Regions from separate parts of the Streptomyces sp. MI02-7b genome, predicted to be linked through region 1. Evidence: predicted binding sites of a transcription regulator. Region 1 holds the regulator's gene; the other holds the start of a gene.
The links. The regulator HspR, encoded in region 1, represses chaperone genes until heat shock. The targets are predictions, from matches to a motif close to TTGAGNNNNNNNNNCTCAA.
Positions count from the first base shown of each region.

Region 2: the regulator HspR is predicted to act here: its motif matches at 1,323-1,341, upstream of lon (endopeptidase La).

Region 1 is NZ_JARAWX010000007.1:184,161-187,561, forward strand. Features, by position in the region: gene grpE (nucleotide exchange factor GrpE) at 1-662, shown strand, start outside; gene dnaJ (molecular chaperone DnaJ) at 702-1,886, shown strand; gene PV364_RS13940 (heat shock protein transcriptional repressor HspR) at 1,906-2,355, shown strand; gene PV364_RS13945 (hypothetical protein) at 2,366-2,908, opposite strand; gene PV364_RS13950 (ImmA/IrrE family metallo-endopeptidase) at 2,905-3,401, opposite strand, start outside.
Region 2 is NZ_JARAWX010000006.1:407,770-411,170, forward strand. Features, by position in the region: gene lon (endopeptidase La) at 1-1,299, opposite strand, end outside; gene PV364_RS12985 (spermidine synthase) at 1,434-2,117, shown strand; gene PV364_RS12990 (response regulator transcription factor) at 2,179-2,925, shown strand; gene PV364_RS12995 (HAMP domain-containing sensor histidine kinase) at 2,922-3,401, shown strand, end outside.

The sequences.
Region 1 (3,401 bases):
AGACCCCGGGCTTCGAGCAGGAGCCTGACGTCCCCTCTGCCGAGGCCGGTTCCGCGTCGTCCGCGGACTCCGCGGGCGACACGGCGCCGGGCGCCGGGTCCGCCGAGCAGGCGGCCCCGGCGGCCCCGGCCGGGGACGCGAACGCCACGGTCGCTCTGCAGGCGCAGCTGGACCAGGTGCGCACGGCGCTCGGCGAGCGCACGGCGGACCTGCAGCGGCTCCAGGCGGAGTACCAGAACTACCGCCGCCGGGTGGAGCGGGACCGTATCGCCGTCCGCGAGGTCGCGATCGCCAATCTGCTCACCGAACTGCTCCCGGTGCTCGACGACCTCGGCCGGGCCCGGGACCACAAGGAACTGGTCGGCGGCTTCAAGTCGGTCGGCGAGTCCCTGGAGACGGTGGCCGCCAAGCTGGGCCTCCAGCAGTTCGGCAAGGAGGGCGAGCCCTTCGACCCGCTGGTGCACGAGGCCCTGATGCACAGCTACTCGCCGGACGTCACACAGACGACCTGCGTGCAGATCCTGCAGCCCGGGTATCGCATCGGAGAGCGCACCATCCGCCCCGCGCGGGTGGCGGTCGCCGAGCCCCAGCCGGGGACGCAGGGCACGCAGGGCAACGCCGACTCGGCGGACGAGGAGAACGGTGGCCCGGAGCAGGGCTGACGTGAGTCACGCGAAGGCACGGAAGGAGGGACGCCGGGGATGAGCATCAGCAGGGATTTGTTCGAGAAGGATCTCTACAAGGTCCTCGGCGTCCCGAAGGACGCCACCGAGGCGGAGATCAAGAAGGCGTACCGGAAGCTCGCCCGCGAGTTCCACCCGGACGCCAACAAGGGCGACGCCAAGGCCGAGGAGCGCTTCAAGGAGATCTCCGAGGCCAATGACGTGCTGTCGGACCCCAAGCGCCGCAAGGAGTACGACGAGGGCCGCGCCCTCTTCGGCAACGGCGGCTTCCGCGGCGGCCCGGCCGGCGCGGGCGGGTTCGGCTTCGACCTCGGCGACCTCTTCGGCGGCGGTACCGCCGGCGGTGCCGGCACGGCCCAGGGCGGCGGCTTCGGCGGCGGCCTCGGGGACGTGTTCGGCGGCCTGTTCAACCGGGGCGGTACGACGACCCGTACGCAGCCCCGGCGCGGCCAGGACGTCGAGACCGAGGTGACGCTCAAGTTCACCGAGGCGGTGGACGGCGCCACGGTTCCGCTGAAGATGACCAGCCAGGCCCCCTGCAAGGCCTGTTCGGGTACCGGCGACAAGAACGGCACGCCGCGGGTCTGCCCGACCTGCGTCGGCACCGGCCAGGTCTCGCGCGGTGGCGGTGGCGGCTTCTCGCTCACCGACCCCTGCGTGGACTGCAAGGGCCGCGGCCTGATCGCGCAGGATCCCTGCGAGGTCTGCAACGGCAGCGGTCGGGCCCGCTCGGCGCGCACCATGCAGGTGCGCATCCCGGCCGGCGTCACCGACGGCCAGCGCATCCGGCTGCGCGGCAAGGGCGCGCCCGGCGAGCGCGGCGGCCCGGGCGGCGACCTGTACGTGACCGTGCACGTCGACGCCCACCCGGTCTTCGGCCGCAAGGGCGACAACCTCACCGTCGTGGTGCCGGTCTCCTTCACGGAGGCGGCCCTCGGCGGCGAGATCAAGGTCCCGACGCTCGGCGGCCCCCCGGTCACCCTGAAGCTGCCCCCGGGCACGCCCAACGGGCGTACGCTGCGGGCGCGTGGCAAGGGTGCCGTCCGCAAGGACGGTACGCACGGCGATCTGCTGGTCACCGTCGAGGTCGCCGTTCCGGCGGCCACCGAGGGCAAGGCGCTGGACGCCCTGGAGGCGTACCGGGAGGCGACCGCGGACATCGATCCGCGGGCAGAGCTGTTCAAGGCCGCGAAGGGAGTCTGAACCGATGAGCATGGGCGGCATGCGAGGCGGACGGGGTCGCAACCCGTACGAGCTGACGGACGAGTCCCCTGTCTACGTCATCTCGGTGGCGGCCCAGCTCTCCGGCCTGCACCCTCAGACCCTTCGGCAGTACGACCGGCTCGGCCTGGTCTCGCCCGACCGCACGGCCGGGCGAGGCCGCCGGTACTCGGCCCGTGACATCGAGCTGCTGCGCGAGGTCCAGCGCCTGTCGCAGGACGAGGGCATCAACCTCGCGGGCATCAAGCGCATCATCGAACTGGAGAACCAGGTCGCGGCCCTGCAGTCCCGGGTGGCCGAACTGGCCGCGGCCGTCGAGGGCGCCGCGGCGGCCATGCAGCAGCGCGAAGCGGCCGTCCACGCCTCCTACCGGCGGGACCTGGTGCCGTACCAGGACGTGCAGCAGACCTCGGCGCTGGTGGTGTGGCGGCCCGCCAAGCGGCCCGAGTAGCCCGTTCCCGCTACGCCAGCAGGTCGGCGGGCCCCTGCGACACATGGTGCAGGTGCCGGCCCGAGGCGATCATGGCGTGCAGCAGCCGATGGCCCTCGGCCGCGGGCACGAGCCCCTCGGCGCACGCGTCCCGCATCAGGTCGAAGGTCTCCTTCGTGGTGATCCCGCGCCGGCGCGTGAAGTTGCGGGCGGAGCGGTCGTCGGTGATCCAGACGGAGCCGCGGAACTCCCGCCGCCGCGTGATCAGTACGCAGGTCTCGGCCTCCCCGAGATGCCGGGTCGGCGCGTTCGCCGGGCCGCCGAAGACCGCGCGGCGCAGCCGGTCGACCTCCCGGAGCTCGTCCCTCTCGGTGATCTCCACCGGCTCGCCCAGCCAGCCGGCCTCGGCCAGCCCCGCCAGGCGCGGGAGGAACCGCGCGGAGCGGGCCGCCTCGTAGGCGACGGCCTGGGTCCAGCGACCGCGGCCGTCCAGCACCTTCTCCAGCAGCAGCATCCGGTCCACGGCGGCGAAGTTGCACAGGACGGTGTTGTCCGGGAACCACCAGGCGGTCATGGCTGGAAGACCAGGTCCCCTTCTTCGGCGTCCTGTTGATCGGCGCCGTTGCCGGGTGCGGATTCGGGGGCCAGCAGGTCGTGCAGCCGCTCCACGTCGGTGTCCAGCAGCGCGGCCAGCGGGCGCAGCGTCGTCTCGCCCGCCCGGTAGGCCTTGTACAACTCCGAGGCCAGGCGCGGCGGAAAGCGTTCCGCCGAGGCCCGCGCCGCCTGCCGCTGGTACTCGTCACCGGCGCCCGCCAGCAGGTGGCAGGACTCGGTGGTCAGGCCGCGCAGGTGCTTGCGGCGTACGGCGTCGATCAGGCCCAGTTGGTGCAGCCGTGCGGCGAGCGCGCTCGGCGACACCCGGAAGCGGACGACCAGCCGCTCGAAGGCGGTGTCCGTGAGCTCCCCCTCCGCCGCGGCGGCATCCGTCAGCGCCCGGGCGGGCATCAGCAGATGCGAGGCGAAGACATTGGCCCGCACCTCGGCCAGGTCCTTCTGCCGGCCGGGGG
Region 2 (3,401 bases), on a different contig from region 1:
GTTCATGGACCCGGCCTCCTTGATGGCGCGCACCAGGCGGCCGGGCAGCGCACCGACGTAGGTGCGCCGGTGGCCGCGGATCTCCGCCTCGTCGCGGACGCCGCCGAGCGCGACGCGCACGAACTTCCGTCCCATGGCGCGGGCCACGGACTCGCCGAGCGAGGTCTTGCCGACACCGGGCGGGCCCACCAGGGCCAGCACCGCGCCGCCGCGGCGCCCGCCGACGACCCCGAGACCGCGGTCGGTGCGGCGCTTGCGCACGGCCAGGTACTCGGTGATGCGCTCCTTGACGTCCTCCAGCCCCGCGTGGTCGGCGTCCAGCACCGCCCGCGCGCCGGGGATGTCGTAGGCGTCCTGGGTCGTGGTGTTCCACGGCAGTTCCAGGACGGTGTCGAGCCAGGTGCGGATCCAGCTGCCCTCGGGGGACGCGTCGCTGGACCGCTCCAGCTTCTCGACCTCCTTCATGGCGGCCTCGCGCACCTTCTCGGGCAGGTCGGCGGCCTCGACGCGGGAACGGTAGTCGTCCGCCTCGTCCTCCGGGTCGCCGTTCAGCTCGGCCAGCTCCTTGCGGACGGCCTGCAGCTGCTGCCGCAGCAGGAACTCGCGCTGCTGCTTCTCCATGCCCTCCTGGACGTCCTTGCGGATGGTCTCCGCGACGTCCTGCTCGGCCAGGTGGTCGCGCAGCCACTGCGTGGCGAGCTTCAGCCGGGCGACGGGGTCGGTGGTCTCCAGCAGCTCGATGCGCTGCTTGGTGGTGAGGAATCCGGAGTATCCGGCGTTGTCGGCCAGCTGCGAGACGTCGTCGATCTGCTGGACGCGGTCCACGATCTGCCAGGCGCCGCGCTTGCGCAGCCAGCTGGTGGCCAGTGCCTTGTACTCCTTGACGAGCTCCGCGACGGTGCCGGGCGCCTCGGCGGGCACCGGCTCGGGGAGCTCGGTCCCCTCCACCCACAGGGCGGCGCCGGGTCCGGTCGTGCCGGCGCCGATGCGCACGCGGCTGACGCCGCGGATCACGGCCCCGGGATCGCCGTCCGACAGCCGTCCCACCTGCTCGACGGTGCCCAGCGTGCCCACTCCCGCGTAGTCGCCGTCCACACGGGGAACGAGCAGGACCCGCGGCTTGTTGCCGACACCGGGCAGACCGGACCGCTGTGCGGCCTGGGCCGCCTCGACCGCGGCACGCGCCTCGGCGTCGGTGAGGTCCACGGGCACGACCATGCCCGGCAGGACCACCGCGTCGTCGAGCGGCAGCACGGGCAGGGTGAGCGGCGCGAACGCCGACGAAGACGATTGAGCCATTATCTCTCCCTAGAGCAATCAAGTTGAGCTACGCAGACTCAATGCTTCTGATGCCCCCGGTGTTCCCCGGACCGTGTTCGCTCTGAGCGATCGACTGCCGACCAGCCCCTGACGCCGCTCATTACGCTGAGCCCATGCACGCGAACGAAGAGGGACGACCCGTCACACTCGACCGCCGCGAGGGACCGTACGGCGAGGTGGCCCTGCGCCGGCACGGCGAGCGGTTCGAGATCATCGCCAACGGCACCTTTCTGATGGACACCTCCGACGGCCGCTCCGAGCGGCTGCTCGTCGACGCGGCCCTGGCGGCCCTGCCGCCGGACCGGGCGGACCTGTCGGTGCTGATCGGGGGCCTGGGCGTCGGTTTCTCACTGGCCCACGCGGTACGGGAGCCGCGCTGGGGACGGATCGCGGTGGCCGAGCGCGAGCGCGCGGTCGTCGACTGGCACCGCGACGGGCACCTGGCGCCGTTCTCCGAGCACGCGCTGGACGACCCGCGGGTGGCGGTCCTGGAGAGCGACCTGGTGGCGTACCTGCGGGAGGCGGACGCGAGCTACGACGCCCTGTGCCTGGACATCGACAACGGCCCCGACTGGACGGTCACCGACGACAACCGCGGGCTGTACGGCCCCGAGGGCCTGGCGGCCTGCCGGGCACGGCTCACGCCCGGCGGCGTACTGGCGGTATGGTCGGCCCAGCCGTCCGCCGCGTTCGAGGACGCGCTGCGGGCTGCGCAGTTCACGCGGGTCCGGACGATCGAGACGCCCGTGAAACGGGGCGTTCCGGATGTCGTGCACCTGGCAACCACACCCGGATAGCCGCGGCACCGTCGTGCCCCGTACGCTGCTGCGCAACGCAAACGACCATGGGGGACCGCACATGGACACCACTCAGCCGACTCCGGGCGACGCCGCAGCGGTCGCGGCCACCCCCGGCGCACAGCGCCGGGTGCTGGTGGTCGAGGACGACGCGACGATCGCCGACGCCATCGCCGTACGCCTGCGGGCCGAGGGCTTCCAGGTCCGCACCGCAGGCGACGGGCCCGCCGCGGTGGACACCGCCGCCGCCTGGCAGCCCGACCTGCTGGTGCTGGACGTCATGCTGCCCGGCTACGACGGCCTGGAGGTCTGCCGCCGCGTGCAGGCCGCGCGGCCCGTGCCGGTGCTCATGCTCACCGCGCGCGACGACGAGACCGACATGCTGGTCGGCCTCGGCGTGGGCGCCGACGACTACATGACCAAGCCGTTCTCGCTGCGCGAGCTCGTCGCCCGGGTGCACGTCCTGCTGCGCCGCGTGGAGCGGGCCACGATCGCCGCCCGCGACCCGCGCGGCGCCAACATGCAGCTGGGCGATCTGGAGATCGACAACGCCCAGCGGCGGGTCCGGGTCCGCGGCGCGGACGTGCACCTGACGCCCACCGAGTTCGACCTGCTGGTGTGCCTGGCGCAGCAGCCGCGCGCCGTGCTCTCCCGCGAGCAGCTGCTCGCGGAGGTCTGGGACTGGGCGGACGCCTCGGGCACCCGGACCGTCGACAGCCACGTCAAGGCCCTGCGGCGCAAGATCGGCGCGGAGCGCATCCGTACCGTCCACGGCGTCGGCTACGCCCTGGAGACCCCCACGCCATGAGCCCCTTCAGCGCGCCACCCCCGCCGAGCCTGCGGGACCGTGTGTGGGCCGCGCTGCGGCCGTGGGACCCGTTCCGGTCCATCAAGGCGGCGCTGCAGTTCCTGGTGATCGCCTCCGTGGCGATCACCACCTTCCTCATCTATGTGGCGATGCACTCCGCGACCGAGATCAGGATCATCACGATCTTCTCGATCATCGCCTCGCTGCTCATCTCCCAGCTGGTCGCCCACGGGCTGACCGCGCCGCTGCGGGAGATGACCTCGGTGGCCATCGGGATGGCCCGCGGTGACTACGGCCGGCGGGTCACCGCCGCCCGCCGTGACGAGGTCGGCGAGCTGGCCGACGCCTTCAACCGCATGGCCGCGGACCTGGAGGCCGTCGACCGGCACCGCAAGGAACTGGTGGCGAATGTCTCACACGAGCTGCGCACGCCGATCGCGGCGCTGCGCGCGGTCCTGGAGAACGTCGTCGACGGC